Regions from separate parts of the Mesorhizobium sp. M0139 genome, predicted to be linked through region 2. Evidence: riboswitches for the same ligand, from Rfam matches in the RefSeq annotation. Region 2 holds a riboswitch; each other region holds the start of a gene.
The links. Region 2 has a riboswitch for thiamine pyrophosphate ahead of NKJ58_RS29920 (YkoF family thiamine/hydroxymethylpyrimidine-binding protein). Riboswitches for the same ligand answer to the same signal wherever they lie in the genome.
Positions count from the first base shown of each region.

Region 1 (6,331 bases), on a different contig from region 2:
AAGACCGGATGGAGGGCATAGGCGGTACCCAGAAGCTCCATCATGGAGCGCGCCGTAACCGGTCCGGCGGACTGGCTTTCAATCATCGTCGCACCAATCATGAAACGGTGGTCGGTGCGCGGCACGGCATAGAGTGGAAAGCGCGGATGCAGCAGCCTGACCGGGCGCGACAGCGAGAAGTCTGGGGTGCGCAGGATCAGCATTTCGCCGCGAACGCCGCGCAGCCGGCCATTTTGCGCCGCCATTCCCGTACAGTCGATCTGACGATCGAAACCAAAAACATGCTGGGCGTCGGCGCCGAAGCGGAACTCGACCCCCGTGGCCGCGAGCTTGTCATGAAGTGCTGCCATCGCCTGGCGCGGATCGAGATGGCCCTCATCGGGAAAGAGCAATCCGCGGCGGAAGCGGCCGGCTAAGTCGGGCTCCAGCAAGGCAATTTCATCTTCCTCGACGCGCCGATAGCCCGTCGTGCGGCTGGCGAACCGGTCGAGCTCGCCCGCATCGCGCGGCGCGGCCACGACGAGTGTTCCCCGTCGTGCTACCAAGCCGGACGTTGCGGCGTCCCACCAGTCGGCAGCGTCACGTCCGAGATCCAGCACCGCCTGCTCGGCGCTTTCACGCTCGCACCACGGCGCCAACATGCCACCGGCGAACCACGACGCATTGCCCCCAAGGGCAGGCCTTGTCTCGGCAACGGTAACCGCCGCGCCGCGTGCGGCGAACTCGAAGGCGGCGGTGAGGCCGGCAACGCCCGCCCCTTTGACCAAGACCTTCATGATGGCTCACGTGGCTGAGGTATGAGCGGTGCGCCGGTCTCGTCCGCCGGCAGGTAGAGATCGCCGCCCTCGCGGTATTTCGCCGCCATCGCCGCCATGCCCTCTTTCTGTGCCTCGGCGCGGATGTCGTGGGAGATACGCATCGAGCAGAATTTCGGTCCGCACATCGAGCAGAAATGCGCCAGCTTGTGCGCCTCCTTGGGCAAGGTCTGGTCGTGGAAGGACCGCGCGGTTTCGGGATCGAGCGACAGATTGAACTGGTCCTCCCAGCGGAACTCGAAGCGCGCGCGCGAAAGCGCATCATCCCTGACCTTCGCTGCCGGATGGCCCTTCGCCAGGTCGGCGGCGTGCGCGGCTATCTTGTAGGTGATCACGCCGATCTTGACGTCGTTGCGATCGGGAAGGCCGAGATGCTCCTTGGGCGTGACGTAGCAGAGCATGGCGGTGCCGAACCAGCCGATCATCGCGGCGCCGATGCCTGAGGTGATGTGGTCGTAGCCCGGCGCGATGTCGGTCGTCAGCGGTCCGAGCGTATAGAACGGCGCCTCGCCGCAGACGGCGAGTTGCTTGTCCATGTTCGCCTTGATCTTGTGCATCGGCACGTGGCCGGGCCCTTCGATCATCACCTGGCAATCCTTCGCCCAGGCGATCTTCGTCAGCTCGCCGAGCGTCTCCAGCTCGGCGAACTGCGCCGCGTCATTGGCATCGGCGATCGAGCCTGGACGAAGACCGTCGCCGAGCGAGAAGGAGACGTCGTAGGCTCTGGCGATGTCGCAGATTTCGGCGAAGTGCTCGTAGAGGAAGCTTTCCCGGTGATGGTGCAGGCACCATTTGGCCATGATCGAGCCGCCGCGCGAGACGATACCCGTGACCCGGTCAACGGTCAGCGGGATATAATGCAGCCGCACGCCGGCGTGGATGGTGAAATAGTCGACGCCTTGCTCGGCCTGTTCGATCAGCGTGTCGCGGTACACCTCCCAGGTCAGATCCTCGGCTATGCCGCCAACCTTCTCGAGCGCCTGGTAGAGGGGCACCGTGCCGATCGGCACCGGCGCGTTGCGCACGATCCAGTCGCGGATGTTGTGGATGTTGCGGCCGGTCGACAAGTCCATCACCGTATCGGCGCCCCAGCGGATCGCCCACACCATCTTTTCAACCTCTTCAGCCATCGACGATGTGACGGCGGAGTTACCGATATTGGCGTTGATCTTGACCAGGAAATTGCGGCCGATGATCATTGGCTCGCTCTCGGGATGGTTGATGTTGGCGGGAATGATCGCCCGTCCGCGCGCCACCTCGTCACGCACAAATTCGGGCGTGACGAAATCGGGCAGCGTCGCGCCGAAAGCCTCGCCGTCGCGCTCAAGCTTGCCGTGCAGGATCTCGCGACCAAGGTTCTCGCGAATGGCGACGAACTCCATTTCGGGTGTGATGATGCCGGCGCGCGCGTAGGCAAGCTGCGTCACCGCCTTGCCTGCTTTGGCCCTGAGCGGTCGGTGGCGGATGGGAAATTCTGGCGTCAGGCGTTCGCCCGTCGCGAATCCGTTGTCCTCCGGCCGGACATGGCGGCCGTCACAGCCCTCGACATCGCCGCGCGCCAAGATCCATTCGTGGCGAAGCCGGGCCAGGCCTTTTTCGATGCTGGTTTCGACAGCCGGATCGGTATAGGGGCCCGACGGATCGTAGACGGTAACGGGCGGTTCGCCGGCTGTCGGATGGACGGCGATTTCGCGCATCGGCACTTTGATCTGCAAGTGGATGGTGCCGGGCTTGTGGATCTTCCGCGAGGCGGGCAGCGGTCCCGTCGACACGGCGGGGGTAAGGGCATTCATCTTGAGGCTCCTTTGCTCATGCATTGGAGACCCAGTTCTGTGCCGGAAGGATGAAAAGACGCTTCTGTCGACCTGCCGAAACAGGACCTCGGGCGTAAACTCCCGCAAAGCGCTTGCACCGTCCCTACGCCAGTATGAACTGGATCAGGTTCAACGGGTCACTGCGCCGCGAAAGCCAGCAGTATCTCAGCCCCTTGCCGGGACTCCCCTGGTGAATGCCTCAGGTTGAACGGGCCGGGGTTATCTTGTCAAGCGCATGTTCGTCCTGCGGCGGCGGTGGGCGGCAATCAAATTGGGCCCAAATTGGGCCGACGGCCTCGCCACGGGTCGCGGAGAAGTTCCGCGGGAGATAGGGCAGGTGTGGCCAAAGCTGCATTTGCCTCGTCAAACTTGATGTGACATTGACGTAGACGGAACTGCTGCGTTTCAAGGATCTTAAGCCGTCAATGCCTGATCGGAACAGAACTGGTGGGCCGCCCGAACGCCCCACAAACATCGTGCTCTCGATCACCTCCTATTGTCGCCGGAAAAGGGGTGATCGACCAATCGATCAAGTCGACCGCTCGCTGAAGGGCGCCCTCGGTTTCAGCACGGCTGGGCGAAGTGGCAATGACATGTCCAATCCAGTCTCGGAAATCCCCCTTCCTGACGATCGGTGTCTTGGGTTCAACATTCAATTTGACCTCGGCCACACCTGATATAGCAGCTGCCTGAGTGTCGCCACCAATCCAGTCCAGGGTGCCATCTTGATCAGGAAGCAGGAATCGCGCGGCCGCAGTATGCGAATGCTTTTTGCGCAGATCCCATTCCTCGCCAATGACAAGCTTGATGTGCTCGGTGACGAGGTCGACACCGTAAGCTAACTGGACCAGTTGAGGGTCGGGCGCGCCACTAAGACGCGGATTGACTTCAATGACAACTGGACCGCGTTTCGTGCACCGGAGTTCAATGTTAGTTGGCCCCCAGCCAAGGCCGAGAGCCCGCAAACAGCTCAGCGAAACATCGGCGATGCGCTCACGCTCCTGATCGGTTAGCAGGGCCGGATACGTCACCTCACGTATGACGAAATGGGGGAGGGGACCAAAGTCATTGGCGCAAATCGCAACGACCTCATTCCCCATAACATTAATGCTATAGAACGGGCCCTGTGCGAATTCTTCGACGAGTATTTTCGGTGTAGACCGCCATATGTGCTTTCCGCCCAATAGATAGGTCGTATGTTCGGCTACGTCTTCGAGGCTGCGGCACAATCGGACACCCATGCTGCCGCTGCCTACTGCCGGCTTAAGAATCACGGGCAGGCCGATCTCTGCAGCCGAGCTTTCTACCTCCGCCGCATTCGTTGCCAACCGATAAGCCGGTATTGGAACGCCGGCCTGCGCGAGGAGTTGGCGTTGCTTGAATTTGTCGCAGCTTCGTTCAATCGATTCAGGGTTCGGTCCCGGTAGATCGAAATGCCGGCAAAGCTTGCCAACTGTCGCATAGATCGATTCATGGTCCCCGGCAAAGCCAGTAATGCCAGCAATGTCGTGGGTAGCACGCAGCCGCGAACTTTCGCGGACCAACGCTTCGAGATTGCCAGTGTCGACACGGATTGCCTCAACGTTTTCCGCCGAAAGATAGTCGTACCGAGGTGGATCAGCCGTCAGAGTAATTGGATGAAGACCAAGACACTGAGCCGCTTGGACGTATAGCTGACCAGTACCCCTATGGCCTTCGACCAATATGAGCGCTCTTCTTCTTACCATTGCTGTTAATCCCGATGTTGCGTGCTGGCGGCGGTCCGAGGGTACCGGCGTCACTTTTGTGGCCGTGCCGGACCTCAGACTCGCGGTGCCGTACCATTGTCAACGACTGACGGTTGTAAAAATCTTGTAAATTGATTTGAAGGATCTGTTGCAGCGTTTTTGATTAGGACGGCGTCGGAGGCTTGCTCCGTTCAAACCAGGTTAGCTGGGGTTGGTGTGTGATCCCGTGGGCCTGGGCGTGACCTACCCCTCGGGTAGGGCACGCCAAGCCACATCAAACTCGCAGCACAAGAACATGCGCTCTGGTCATACCGGCTCATGGTGAGCCCTGAATCTGAAACCGGCCCGATGTGTAAGCAGCAAGTCGTCAAACGGCCCCATTCAATCATGGAGTCACATCATTTAAGATCGCGAAAGCTGTCATTGCGGGTTACGGAACTGCTTTCCGATGACATTCGAAGATGCGATCGGGCGTCAGAACCGGATCGCTGACCGCCGCTTCCACCTCGGCGAGCCCGGCTGATATAATCAGGTCTGAGGCTGCGCGCCCTGTCGTCCCCAGCATTTACATTAGGCAGCCTTGCCAAGATTGTCCCGCAGCAGAACCTGCCTGAGCGCATCGACGAACGTCCGAATATCTGTCGTACTATGGGCAGGCGTAACCGTCACCCTGAACCGCTCGGTTCCCACCGGAACACTCGGCGCCAGAATTGGCTGAACGTATATTCCATGCTGATTCAGAAGCTGGCGGGACGCTTCCTTGCAACGGAATGGATCACCAATAAGCACAGGAATGATGTGGCTTCGGGTCGGCATGACGGGGATGCCCGCCTCTTTCAGCAATCCGATTAAAAGTTTCGTTTTCCGGTGCAGATCAATTCGTTCTGAATCTGAATCGCGAAGATGGCGCAGCGCTGCCAGCGCACCAGCCGCCAGCGCTGGCGCAAGCGCCGTGGTGAAAATGAAACCGATCGAGAAGCTTCGTATGCTGTCAACAATGGAGGCAGGTCCGGTCACATAACCCCCCATCGAGCCGAACGCCTTACCTAGCGTCCCTTCGATGATGGTTGGACGATCCATGATGCCAAGTTCCGCGGCAATGCCGGCGCCTTTCGGACCGTACATTCCCGATGCATGAACTTCATCCAGAAACGTCATTGCGCCAAATTCGTCCGCCATGTCACAGATATCTTTGATCGGTGAAATGTCACCGTCCATTGAATATACCGATTCAAAAACAATGATCTTGGGTCTTGCAGGATTTACACTGCGCAGAAGCTCCCGCAAATGCGCAACGTCGTTATGCCGGAAGACGCGCTTTTCGGCCCGGCTGTTGCGGCATCCACTAATAATTGAAGCGTGGTTGTGCTCGTCAGAAAAAATAATTGTGTCCGGCATCAAAGATGCCAATGTACTCAATGATGAATCGTTTGAGCTGAAGCCGGAAACAAAAATCAATCCTGCTTCCTTATTGTGGAAACCTGCAAGCTCCCGCTCGAGCAACACGTGATAATGGTTGGTGCCACCAATGTTGCGGGATCCTCCCGATCCTGCGCCGTTGGCATCGATGGCGCGCTTCATTGCCGATAGCACTTTGGGGTGCTGCCCCATACCGAGATAATCATTAGTGCACCAAATGGTTATCTCTTTTCGGCCGTCGGGCCTATTGAGCCAGGCCTTTGGGAAGTTGCCAGACTGACGCTCCAGATCGGCAAATTCACGATACCCGCCACGGCCTTTGAGTTGCTCGATTCTTCCGGCGAAATACTGCACATAATCCAAATCAATCTCCTGTTGGGAAGCCGTTTTTCGGCGCGCTCAGTGCTGCTTCACAGCGCACCTGCGCCGGCCCATCGCGTCGCATCCCTCGACAAGCACCAGCAAGATTGGATTTCGACTACGCGCTTGATCTTGCGGGGGTTTCGGCCGCTCCAGCTAATTCGGGTAACGCGCCCCAAAGTGCAAGTGAAGAGAA
Region 1 is NZ_JAMYTN010000021.1:40,504-46,834, forward strand. It holds gene thiO (glycine oxidase ThiO) at 1-776, opposite strand, end outside; gene thiC (phosphomethylpyrimidine synthase ThiC) at 773-2,608, opposite strand; TPP riboswitch at 2,712-2,828, opposite strand; gene NKJ58_RS27650 (ATP-grasp domain-containing protein) at 3,052-4,356, opposite strand; gene hemA (5-aminolevulinate synthase) at 4,927-6,138, opposite strand.
Region 1: another riboswitch for thiamine pyrophosphate. It lies ahead of thiC (phosphomethylpyrimidine synthase ThiC); the one in region 2 lies ahead of NKJ58_RS29920 (YkoF family thiamine/hydroxymethylpyrimidine-binding protein).

Region 2 (6,331 bases):
GATCCCGATGCCGTCGCTGGCCACCGTCGATGTGCCCATCGTCTCATGGATCAGCGCCGGCGAACTCGGCAGCCAGGACATGGTGGTCAATCTCAGCGACTATCCGACCATCCCCACCACCGATCTGGAGCAGGGCCAATGGATTGCTCTGCGCGTCGACGGCCCGTCGATGAACAAGATCTCGCCACCGGATTCGATCATCTTCGTCAACCTCAGGGACAAGCGGCTGGTGACCAATGGCTGCTACGTCATTTCGGACGAATCCGGCCAGGCCACCTACAAGCGTTACCGCCCCAACGAGAACCCGCCCTTCCAGCCGGCCTCCTACATGGACATCCCGCCGCCGGCGCTGGAAGGCGCCATCACCATCATCGGCCGGGTGAAGCGCTCGATGATCGATATGTGAGGGAGAAGGCGGTGAGGCGCAATCTCCCGCCTCGAGGGGGAGATGGCCGGCAGGCCAGAGGGGGTCGCCGCGCGTAAGGCGCTGACGTCCTCTGTCCGCGATAGGAAGTCGCGTCAGGACGTACCGACCCCCTCTGTCGCCTTCGGCGACATCTCCCCCTCGAGGGGGGAGATTACGCGCCCAAAAACTCGTTCGTGAAATACGCTCCAAAATCCGGCTTCTCCTTCAGAACCTTGCCATCGCCATCGAGCAATATGCCGGCCCTGAAGAGGTAGGTTCCGATCGCCTCGATCTTGGCCTTGTCGATGGTGCCGATGACGCCGGCCTGGCTTCTCAGGAAATGCCTGTCGACCAGCATTTTCAGCGAAGCGTGGATCAGCGCCGGGTCGGTCAGCGCGTCCTTGTTGGAAGCCATCAGCAGATCGCCGGCTTCCTGCGGGTGATCGCAGGCAAATTGGTAGCCGCGCCGCGTTGCCTCGACGAAGGCCGATGCGGCCTTCGGGTTTGCCTGGAGATATGCATTGCTGGAGGCGATCAAGGTGGTGTGCTCGTCGGGCACGCCGTAGTCGGCGTAGCGGAAGCCGCGCTGCCTGACGCCTTTCAACTCGGCAGCGACGCCTTCCCAGGTCGAGACCTCCAGCGTGAAGTCGACCGAGCCGTTGGCCAGCGCCTCATAGGCCGAGGTGCCTAATGTCACCGTCTCGAAAACGCCCTTGCCGCCATCGTGGCGGATGATGGTCGAGATCAGCGTGTTTTCCCAGGCGCTGCCGAAGCCGCCATAGGTCAGACCGTCGAGATTCCTGGGACTCTTGATCTCGCCGCGATCCGCGTTGAAGACCAACCGGCCGGTCTCCTGCTGGACCACGGCGTAGACCGCCTTGAGATCGGCGCCGGCAGCCCGCTGGGTGAACAGGCCGACGCCGGCAATGCCGAAATCGGCGATGCGGTTGGCGACCAGCGTGCCGCCGCCAGTATCGCCATAGGGCAGGATCTCAACATCGAGCCCGACCTCGTGGTAGAACCCTTTGTCGCGGGCAACGAACAGGCCGACATGGTTGGTGTTGACCGTCCAGTCGAGCGCGACGGTGATTTTTTGCGTAGCCGCATGAGCGCGAGAGGCAAGCGGCAGTCCGGCAGCCAGCGTCAGCAGCAAAGCCTGCCGGCGTGTGAATTCGGTCATGAAAAACTCCTTTGAGCGGTCTGCGGGAACGAGGGCCGGTCAGTCCCGGGATTGAGCAGCGTGTCGAGGATGTCGGCTTCGAGCGCGGCGGCCTGGCGCGCGGCATCGCTGCCGGTGGTGCGCGGGCGCGGCAGCGGCACGGCAATCTCGCCGATGATGCGGGCCGGCCGCGCCGACATCAGATAGATGCGATCGGAGAGGTAGACGGCTTCGCGCACGTCATGGGTGATCAGCAGCGCCGTCCAGCGGTGGCGCTGCCACATGCCTTCCAGCCAGCGCTGCATACCCGCGCGGGTCAGTGCATCCAGCGCGCCAAAGGGCTCGTCGAGCAGCAGCATGTCGCGCTGCTGCACCACGGTGCGCAAAAGGGCGGCGCGCTGGCGCATGCCGCCGGAAAGCTCGGCCGGCCAGGCGCGCTCGAAACCGGCAAGGCCGAACTCAGCGAACAACGGCGCGACGCGTTCGCGCGCCGCCTTGCGGCCAAGACCCTGCACTTCCAGCCCCAGCGTCACATTGTCGATGACGCGCCGCCACGGCATCAGCGCGTCGCGCTGCGGCATGAAGGCGAAGGGGCTGCCCTGCAATGGCGCGCCGTCGAAGCGCATGTCGCCCTCGCCTTTCAGCGCGCCGGTCAGCAACTGGAACAGCGTCGACTTGCCGGCGCCGGAAGGGCCGAGGATGGAGACGAACTCGCCGGCCGCGACATGAAGCGAAATGCCGGCGAGCACCTCAAGCGCGCCGAAGTTCTTCCTGATGTCCCGGAGTTCGAGCCGCGTCATTGACGGTTCTCTTCTGCAGCTTCAACCTTGCCGTCGCGGCTTTCGCTCCCTGCATTCTCCCAAGGCATGGCGAAGCGCTGGACGAGCACCGCAATGGCGAACAAGACAAGCGTGAGCGCGGCGCTGACGGCGACCGCGGCGAGCACCAGATCGGGCCGAAAGTTGTTCTTGGCATTGAGCATGTAGATGCCCAGCCCCTTCGCCGCCCCCGCATATTCGGCGAAGATCGCGCCGACGACGGCGTAGGTGATGGAGATGCGCAGCCCGGCGAAGAAATAGGGCAGCGCCGAAGGCAGGCGCGCCAGCCAGAAGATGCGCCAGCGCCCTGCCCCCATGGTGGCGAGCATCTGCGAAATCGCCTTGCTGGTCGCGGCAAAACCCTCGACCAGCGCCACCATCATCGGGAAGAAGGTAACGAGCGCCACAAGCAAGATTTTTGGCATCAGCCCGAAGCCGAACCACAGTACGATGAGCGGCGCAATCGCGACCAGCGGCAAGGTCTGGCTGACAATCAGCAGCGGAAACAGCGCGCGGCGCAGCGGGGCCAAGAAATCGACCAGCGCCGAAAGCACGAAGGCAGCGACCAACGAGCAGGCGAAGCCGGCTGATGTGGCGCGGATGGTGGGCAGCGTGTTGTCGGCAAGGGCAGCGCGATGCTCCCAGGCCTGCTGCAGCACGCGCGACGGCGCCGGCAGCATGGTGGGCGCAGCGCCACCATAGCGGGCGTAGAGCTCCCACGCCGCGAGGAGCAGGGCGGAGGCGCAGGCGGCGGGGATGGTCTTGGCGATGGCTGCGGCTAATCTCCCCCCTCGAGGGGGAGATGTCGCCGAAGGCGACAGAGGGGGTCGTCTCGCATAGAGCGCCCACGCCTTGCCGATGCGAAAAGGACGTCGGCGCTCCACGCGCTGGGACCCCCTCTGGCCTGCCGGCCATCTCCTGCTCGAGGGGGGAGATTCGTGGGCATCGCGGTCTTCGCCAATCGCCAATGGCTCCCCTCCTCTCTGTGCTGAGGGGTCAGAGGCATCTCCTCCACGCAATGGGTCAGATAAACCAGCCACGGCAATATCCTCAAGGAACGACGCTTGAGCCGCGGCTCAGACGGCGCTCGGGCTGTTCGCCGAGATCGTGATGTCGAGGGTGACGTGGCCGGCGCCGGGGCCGAAGCGGCAGAAGGCCTCGTTGAGCGTGGCAAACACCGCACCGGCATCGCCACGCAATTTGGTGCAGAAGTTCTTTGAGCGCTCAAAGACGCCGGACTGTTTCAGGAAATCGATGCAGCCGTAGATCTCGTCCATATGGTCGCCCGTGCCCATAACGTAGAGCGAGAACTGCGCCGCCACCGGCTGGCCGGTCGACGGCGTGGCCTGGACAGCGCGGATCGCGGCGATCTTGCGCTCGTCCAGCGGAATGGCGGGGCCGCCGGTCTCGTCGGAGCGGCAGATCGGATCGTCGGGCTCGCCCGGACAGCCGCGCGAGACCGCCGCCGAAAGCACGCAGTGCTTGCCGCTTTTGGCCGCCGCGACGAACAGGTCGCGCATGGCGGGAAACAGCACCTCGGGCGGCCCGACCATAAGGGTCGAGATGTCATCGGTTTCGATCCGCAGCCGGTCGCGCCAGGGATCGAGCGCGCCGAGCGCGCCGAGGATGACGCCGACGAAATCGTCGGTCATGGGATAAAGGGAAATCTGTGCGCCTGAAAACATCGCCCGCCTCGCTCCGCTGGTATTATCCAGATCAGCTTTAGGGTCCGAAGGCTTGCCGCCCTCATCTCAGCCCCGACGATACGGAGCACCCCTGTGGATGGGCGGGTTAAAGCACCGTTCGCGGCATTGGGGAAGCCGTTTGTTGAGGCACTGCGGGAAAGTGTTTTGGGCCAGACGTGCCGGGCGCCCGGGCGTTAACAGACGACTCGTCAGTTCGTTGCGTTATAACGTTTCCACGAACTTCTTATAACTGCGTTGAAATTAAGAAAACGGCAGAGACTCCGCGCAGCCCTTACGGTTTCTGGATTTCCTTATCCGCGACCCCATCCGGACTGTGCTCCTGCATCGCTCGGGCTTGCCTGTGCTGGTCCCCTCGCCCCAGCGCTACGCCATCCACAAGCTGATCGTCGCCTCGCGACGCGGGCCGAGCGCTGGCGCCAAGCGGGAGAAGGATCTCCATCAAGCGCGCCTGCTGACCCAAGCGCTCGAAGCCACGCGTCGCCAGGACGACCTTGCCTTCGCCTTCATGGAAGCGTGGGACAAGGGCGAAAACTGGCGCGAGACGATCCGGGGCGGCTTGAACCTGTTCGACGCCGCCACGAGGGAAAACAGTCACACCATCCTGGGGAAATCCCTCCGCGAAATTGGTGCGACTCCTGAAGGATTCACGATGCGGGATTAGCTGAAGCGACCGCTGCTATATTCATTTCCATCGTCCCAACCGTACGAAATTGGCTTGACGCTTATTCGTACATAAAGTACGATATCTCTTTTCGCAGAGAGGAATGTCCTTGAGCACAGCGAACCATGTTGCCTTCGCCGATCTCTCTCGGCCTTTGCTGTCACCCCCGTCATTGCCGCCGCCTTTGTTGCCGCCGCCTTTATTGCCGCCCCCTTTGTTGCCCTTGTCATTCGATCAGTGCCAACGCCTCGCCGGGGCCTGGCGAATGGCCAGCCAGGACATCGCCGACGACATCCGCTTCATCCGCCAATATCTGAAAGTCGTTGCCGAGAAGGACGAGAGGCTGTCGACCGGCACCCTTGTTCACAGCCGCGCCTATGTAGAGGCCTGCGCCGGCTGGCTGCCACAGACCGTGACGCGCTATCTGCGCCACCTGCGCCAGATCACCGAATGCGAACTGGCCATGACAGCTGCCGGCATTCGCTTTGCGCTGTCGAGTTATGCCTGGGAGGCATGAGGGCGCCTGTCGCCAAACACAAGGAATTGCGCTGCCCGTCGCAGGCGCAATTCGTCAGGTTGAGAGGCTCGGGCGCGCCTGAACGGCGGGCGCCAAGGATGGCCCGGCCAGCGAATTCCGGCCTTGCTTTATTTCGACTGGTCTTATTTCGACTTGGCCTTATTTCGATTTGGCTTTGCCGGACTTTGCGGCGGCAGGCTTCGCTGCCTTTGGCTTGGCGGCTGCCTTGGCGGGCTTGGCGTCAGCTTTCTTCGCCGCCTTTTTTGGCTTGGCGACCGCGCCATCGACTTCAGCCGTGGCCTGCTCCCAGTGTTCCTGATGCGCGCCTTCAGGCCGGCCGGCCTTTTCCCAGATCTCGTGCGCGCGCTGGCGAATGCGGTCCTGTTTGTCGTCCGTCACTTAAGCCTCCGTGGTTGGGTCCGGTCGGTTGGTCCAGATTCCACGAAAACATTAGCCGAAAATTCGGCCGGCGTCTTGAGTGACGAGACATCTCAGCGCGGGTCGGAAATCACCGCAACGCCGAGCAGCGCCGCTTTCTTGACGATCAGCCCCGCGAGGTCGGCATCCGAACGATCGGTGCCGGTGCGCTCCCGCAGGAGCGCGATCGCTTCCTTCATCGATAACAGCGCCGTGTTGCGCTCGGCCAGCAACTTGTCGCAACACGCCGCAACATTGGCGGAGTTCGGGGTCTCGACATGCGGCAACATGGCAATTCTCCTTTCATCATGTTCGTCATTCGGCCCTGCCGCCCTTTTGGGAAGAACGACAGGGCCGTATCACCGATGAATGGTTAGGTTGTCGAGCGTTACTCGACCACCTCGACAATCCTGCGCGTGCTGGGGTCGACCAACACGGTATGGTTGTCGACGACGGCGTATCTGTACTGAACGTCGGGAACCTCCTGCAGCTCGACAGTGTCAGGCAAGGCAGTGCCGACATTCAATTCGACGCCGAGCAGATTGACAGAGGCAAGCGGATGTTTCTTTACGTACTGGTGCACGACCGTGCGCTGTTCCGGGGTGATGATCACCTGCTGCTGTGCCGGCTGCGTGACGATCACCTCG
Region 2 is NZ_JAMYTN010000029.1:25,397-31,727, reverse strand. It holds gene NKJ58_RS29940 (LexA family transcriptional regulator) at 1-406, shown strand, start outside; gene NKJ58_RS29935 (ABC transporter substrate-binding protein) at 579-1,586, opposite strand; gene NKJ58_RS29930 (ABC transporter ATP-binding protein) at 1,583-2,365, opposite strand; gene NKJ58_RS29925 (ABC transporter permease) at 2,362-3,204, opposite strand; gene NKJ58_RS29920 (YkoF family thiamine/hydroxymethylpyrimidine-binding protein) at 3,460-4,068, opposite strand; TPP riboswitch at 4,059-4,171, opposite strand; partial or broken gene NKJ58_RS29915 (GSU2403 family nucleotidyltransferase fold protein) at 4,361-4,750, shown strand; gene NKJ58_RS29910 (hypothetical protein) at 5,016-5,267, shown strand; gene NKJ58_RS29905 (DUF2934 domain-containing protein) at 5,427-5,666, opposite strand; gene NKJ58_RS29900 (hypothetical protein) at 5,759-5,974, opposite strand; gene NKJ58_RS29895 (DUF1236 domain-containing protein) at 6,073-6,331, opposite strand, start outside.

Region 3 (6,331 bases), on a different contig from region 2:
GCCAGGGTCTCGGCCGGATCGACCGCCTCGCGCTTCTGGTCGAGCGTGGCGATTTCCAGATTGGTGCCGAGCCGCACCGAGCCGGCATCGGGCTTCATCTCGCCGGTGAGCATCTTCAACAGCGTCGTCTTGCCGGCGCCGTTCGGCCCGACAAGGCCGACGCGATCGCCGCGCTGGATGCGGGTCGAGAAGCCCTTGACCACGGTCAGGTCGCCAAAACTCTTCTCGATGTTCTTGGCCTCGATCACCAGCTTGCCGGATTCGGCGGCGTCGCTGGCCACCATGGTCGCCGAGCCCTCGGCGCCGCGATGGCCGCGAAAACGCTGGCGCATGGTCTGCAGTTCGCCCAGGCGGCGCATGTTGCGTTTGCGGCGAGCCGTCACGCCATAGCGCAGCCAATGCTCCTCGCGCACGATCTGGCGGCCGAGCTTGTGCTGTTCGCGCTCTTCCTCTTCCAGCACAAGGTCGCGCCATTCCTCGAAATGGCCAAAGCCCTTGTCGAGGCGGCGGGTCTGGCCACGGTCGAGCCAGACAGTGGCGCGCGAGACGCGTTCGAGGAAGCGACGGTCGTGCGAGATGACGATCAGCGCCGAAGACGTCCGGACAAGCTCTTCTTCCAGCCATTCGATGACCGACAAATCGAGATGGTTCGTCGGCTCATCAAGCAGCAGAATATCGGGTTCGGGCGCCATGACGCGGGCAAGTGCTGCGCGGCGCGCCTCGCCGCCGGAGAGATCGTTGGGGTTCTCCGTGCCGGCGAGGCCGAGATGCTCCATCAGATATGTGGCGCGGTAGGGATCGTCGGCAGGCCCAAGCCCGGCCTCGACATAGGCGCGCACATTGGCAAAGCCGTCCATGTCGGGCATTTGCGGGAGATAGCGCACCGTTGCCGAAGGCTGGCGGAAGACCTCGCCGTCTTGCGGCTCGATCAGACCAGCAGCAATCTTCAGGAGCGTCGACTTGCCGGAGCCGTTGCGGCCGACGAGCGCGATCTTGTCACCGGCGGACGCCGTCAGTTCGGCGCCATCGAGCAGCGGCGTGCCGCCAAAGGTCAGTCTTATGCCGTCGAGGTTGAGAAGGGGCGGGGCCATGTCAGCTTTCAGGCAAGGGGTAGGGGTGGGCGAGCAGCAGCGCGCGGCCATGGCCGAGCGCGATTTCGAGGCCGCCCCCGGTCGTGTTGGACTTGACCTCGTTCGAGATGGTCAGCGACGAGCCGAACACGACCTCGACATGGTCGAGCGGCCACTTCGCGCCGGACACGGTGAGGCCCGAAAGATCGGAAAAGCCGAGCACCGAAAACAGCGTTCCGTCGGCATAGTCGAAGCCGGCCTTGCCAGGCAGCAGAGGGGCGCCTTCCTGCGCTCCGCTGGTCAACAGCAATTTTGTGCCGGCCTCGGCCAGCCGCAGGCTGAGCGCCAGATGGAGGAAGGCGTGGTCGGCGCGCTTGCCGCCGAAAGCGCCGGCCAGCACCAGGCTGGTGGCGCCGCGTTCCAATGCCGCCGCGATCGCCAGTTCGCCATCGGTCTTGTCCTTTTCGGGAGGAAACACCTCCCGCGGCACGGCGGCGAGATCGGCAGGCAGGTCCGCCGGCACGGAATCGAAATCGCCGACCCACAGCTCCGGCATCACGCCGAGCAGGCGGGCATGATCGATGCCGGCGTCGGCGGCGATGACGCGCGTGCCCGCGACCTGGCGGTCGAGCCGCGGCGTGCGGACGAGATCGCCGCCAAGCAGGATGGTGAATGTGCTCATATCCGCTGGCCCTTACCAGCCCCGCCGACGAAACGGAAGGCCGAGCGGCACCGTCACTCTTTGTTGGAGCATGATCTTTTTCCGGAAACGGATTCCACTTTCCGGGATCACGCTCGGGCAAACTTCCACTTGCGTGGCACCTTGGCCGGGCCTATGTGTCGAAACGCTCTAACGGGGTGCCGGACGCGATCTTCGCGGACCGGCTGAGAGGCAGTCTCGCCAACCCGCTGAACCTGATCCGGTTTGTACCGGCGGAGGGATTAGACGCTTCGGACAGCCCGACGCCTCAATTCCTTTCAACACGAATGAAGGAGGCGCCGATGCGCATTTTTTTGTCCCGTCTTGTCCCAGCGCTTGGGCTTGCTGTTTCGCTACTGGCAAGCCCTGCGTGCGCGCAGGAAAAACTCACGATCTATACCTATGAGAGTTTCACTGCCGACTGGGGTCCAGGCCCCCAGGTGAAGAAGGAATTCGAGGCCGAGTGTGGCTGCAGCGTCGACTTCGTCTCGGTGGCCGACGGCGTCGCGCTGCTCAATCGCGTCAAGCTCGAAGGTGCGTCGACCAAAGCCGATATCGTGCTTGGCCTCGATACCAACCTCACCGCGGAAGCCAAGGCTTCCGGCCTGTTTGTCCCACATGGCGCGGTGGCTGAAAACAACGTGCCGGGCGGCTGGAGCGACGACACTTTCGTGCCCTACGATTATGGCTATTTCGCCGTCGTCTACGACACCGAGAAGCTGAAGAACCCACCGAAGAGCCTGAAGAAATTGGTCGAGGGCGATGCCGCCGACAAGATCGTCATCCAGGATCCGAGGACGTCGACGCCGGGCCTTGGCCTGCTGCTGTGGGTTAAGTCGGTCTATGGCGACAAGGCGCCGGAAGCCTGGGCGAAACTCAAGGGCAAAGTGCTGACGGTGACGCCGGGCTGGAGCGAGGCCTACGGCCTGTTCACCAAGGGCGAGGCGCCGATGGTGCTTTCCTATACGACGTCGCCGGCCTACCACATGGTGGCGGAGAACACCGGGCGCTACCAGGCGGCCTCGTTCGAGGAAGGCGAGTATCTGCAGATCGAGGTCGCCGGCATCACCACCACGGGCGCGAAGAATCCGCTGGCGGCGAAGTTCCTGGCCTTCATGACCGGGCCGAAATTCCAGGATGTCATTCCGGAGACCAACTGGATGTTCCCGGCCGGGAAAACCGACAAGCCGCTCAATCCGGCTTTTGATAGGCTGGTCAAGCCGGCGAAGACCTTGCTGTTCAGCCCGGAAGAGGTCGCGGCAAATCGCAAGGCCTGGGTGGATGAATGGCTGGCGGTGATGAGCAAGTAGATTTGGCTGTATAGTCAAAAGATGAGTGCTCTACGGCGCCCCCCTCTGTCCTGCCGGACATCTCCCCCACGAGGGGGGAGATTGGCCTTTACGTTGACTTTCGCCAATCTCCGAAGCTGCAGGAATGAGCGGAGCGCTAAAACCGCCAATCTCCCCCCTCGTGGGGGAGATGTCCGGCAGGACAGAGGGGGGCGCGAAGGAACGCGACGCCCGGTAAAGAGTGCAACGCTCTGACCCCCGCATCACGGCCGGCATTGTCGCGCTTGCGGCAATCGCGCTGCTGATCGGTGGCGCCTTCGCCGGCCTTATCCGCGAAGGCGCGCACGACCTTTCCGGCGCCGCGTCCGCCTTTGACCTCTATCTCCTGCGCGTTGTCCGCTTCACGCTCTGGCAGGCTGCGCTCTCGACTCTGCTTTCCGCCGTACCGGCGCTCTTCGTCGCCCGGGCGCTGTCGCGGCATCCGCGCTTCTTCGGACGCGGCTTCATCCTGCAGCTATTCACTGTGCCCCTTGCCTTGCCGGCAATTGTCGGAGCGCTGGGAATACTGGCGCTCTATGGCCGCGCCGGTTATTTCGCCGCGATCGGTGGCCAGAGCTGGCCCGACATCTATGGGCTGTCGGGCATCCTCGTCGCCCACGTCTTCTTCAACCTGCCGCTGGCCACCCGGCTGTTCCTCGAAGCGCTGGGAACGGTGCCGGCCGATCAATGGCGGCTGGCGAGCCAGCTCGGCATGGGGGCGAGGCCAGCCTTCCGGCTGATCGAGTGGCCGGTGCTGCGCGCCGCGCTGCCGGGCGTCGCCGGGCTTGTCTTCATGCTTTGCATCACCTCCTTCACCATCGTCCTGATCCTCGGCGGCGGGCCGGCGGCGACGACGCTGGAAGTCGCCATCTATCAGGCGCTGCGTTTCGACTTCGATCCGGCGCGAGCGGTGACGCTGACGGTGCTACAGATCGCGCTGACTTTCGCCGTCATGCTGGCGCTGACGCGGCTCGGCGCCAATGTGACCGGCGACGCCAATTTGCCTGTCGCGCCGCGCCGCTATCACTTGGCCGGCAAAGCAGAAACAGCGTTCAACGCCGTCCTGATCGTGCTCGCCTTGCTGTTCGTCGCCGGACCGATGGCGGCCACCGTTGCCTCCGGCCTCGGCGCCGATCTCGGCCGGCTGGCGGGCGAGAGTGCCGTGCGTCAGGCGACGCTGACCAGCGCCGGTCTCGCCTTCTCGGCGGCGCTACTTTCGGTGGCGCTGGCACTGTCGCTGATCATGGCGCGGCGGGCACTGTCGCTGCGCCGCCGGTCCAGTGCCCGTTCATTGCTCGAACATGCCACCGACACCGGCGCCGGCTTCGTCCTCGTCGTGCCGCCCATCGTCATCGGCGCCGGCTGGTTTCTCCTGCTGCGCACGGTCAGCGATGTCTTTGCCATCGCGCCGGTCATGGTCGTCACCGTCAATGCGGTGATGGCGATGCCCTTTGCCATCCGCGCGATGCGCCCGGCCTATGATGCGGCGAGCGAGCGCCATGAAAAGCTGTGCGCGCAGCTCGGCATTGCGGGCTGGAACCGGCTGCTTCTGGTCGACTGGCCATCGCTCCGGCGGCCGCTGGCCACCGGCTTTGCCTTCGCCATGGCACTGTCGCTCGGCGATCTCGGCGTCATCGCGCTGTTCGGCAGCGATTCGGTGCAGACCTTGCCCTATCTCCTGCTGGCGCGCATGGGCAGCTATCGCACGGCCGATGCTGCCGGGCTGGCTTTGCTGCTCGGGGCGGTCTGCCTTGCATTGGTGGTCGCGGCAGACTGGCTGGGACGGGGAGAGAGATCGTGACGTCCGCTGTGGAGAAAGGCACGACTGTCCGGCTGGACAAGGTCTCGTTCAGCTATGGCGAAACGCCATTCCTGTTCGATGTCGAATTCGATACATCTAAGATCACCGCCATCATGGGGGCAAGCGGTTCGGGCAAATCGACCTTGCTCAATCTGGTGGCTGGTTTCGAGACGCCGGAGTCCGGTCGTGTGCTGATCGGCGCCGCCGATGTCGGCGCCGAGCCGCCTTCGGCGCGGCCGGTGTCGATGGTATTCCAGGAAAACAATCTGTTTGCTCATCTCTCGGTGGAGAAGAATGTCGGGCTCGGCCGCTCGCCATCGCTCAACCTGACCGACGCCGATCGCGCCGCAATCGCCGAGGCGCTTGACCGCGTTGGCCTGGCCGGCAAGGAAATGCGCCTGCCGCGCGAACTCTCCGGCGGCGAAAGGCAGCGCGTGGCGCTCGCCCGCGTTCTGGTGCGCGACCGGCCAGTGCTGCTGCTCGACGAGCCGTTCGCTTCGCTCGGGCCAGCACTGCGCGACGACATGCTCGACCTGGTGGCCGGCGTTCATGCCGAGCGGGCGATGACGGTGCTGTTCGTCACGCATCAGCCGGAAGACGCTCGCCGTATCGGCGAGCAGATGGTTTTTCTGGACAATGGCAGGGTTGCCGCGACGGGACCTGCCGGCGATTTTTTCGACGGCACTGGCCCTGAAGCGTTTCGGCGCTATATCGGCGCAAGTTCGGGCGGATCACGCGATATTGCCCGGAAGCGGACATAATTTACGACCAAACCGGCTACAGGTGATGTGGCGCTTGCTTGCCATGGTCCAGTCGATGTGGCTAGGTCCGCTTAGTACTGGTCCGGCACGAGCCGTGATTTGCCCCTACAGCGCCGCACCCGGCCGGATGCGTAAACGCTGTAGGTTTTTTGATGTGTGCAGGATTGCCAACGAAACCGATTTTTCGCTGGCGCGGACCCCGGTCCAAATCATGCGCCGAGAGCTGAAGGAACGCCGTGCTGCCGACCGGCACTGACACTTTGAAACGCAGACCGCTGGTGCGCTTCCTCGCGCTGGCCGGCCTTGCCGTGGCGCTGGCCAGCTGCCAGATGTTCACGCCTCCCGAAGTGCAGGAATCCGGCTTCCAGCCTTCCGACAAGCCGATCACGGTCGACAATGTCGCCGCCAACAGCAAGCTTGCCGAACTGGCGAAGGCGCAACATCCGCGCATCCTTGCCACCTATGGCGGCGAATATTCCGATCCCAAGCTCGAGCGCATGGTGGCCAAGGTTGTCGGCAGCCTGACCGTGGTGTCGGCCAATCCGACCCAGACCTATCGCATCACCATCCTCAATTCGCCCAACGTCAACGCTTTCGCGCTGCCGGGCGGCTATCTCTACGTCACCCGCGGCCTGCTGGCGCTGGCCAATGATTCGGCCGAACTCGCCGCC
Region 3 is NZ_JAMYTN010000001.1:18,874-25,204, reverse strand. It holds gene NKJ58_RS00110 (ABC-F family ATP-binding cassette domain-containing protein) at 1-1,091, opposite strand, end outside; gene NKJ58_RS00105 (thiamine diphosphokinase) at 1,093-1,752, opposite strand; TPP riboswitch at 1,915-2,029, shown strand; gene thiB (thiamine ABC transporter substrate binding subunit) at 2,073-3,080, shown strand; gene thiP (thiamine/thiamine pyrophosphate ABC transporter permease) at 3,301-4,899, shown strand; gene thiQ (thiamine ABC transporter ATP-binding protein) at 4,896-5,660, shown strand; gene NKJ58_RS00085 (M48 family metalloprotease) at 5,990-6,331, shown strand, end outside.
Region 3: another riboswitch for thiamine pyrophosphate. It lies ahead of thiB (thiamine ABC transporter substrate binding subunit); the one in region 2 lies ahead of NKJ58_RS29920 (YkoF family thiamine/hydroxymethylpyrimidine-binding protein).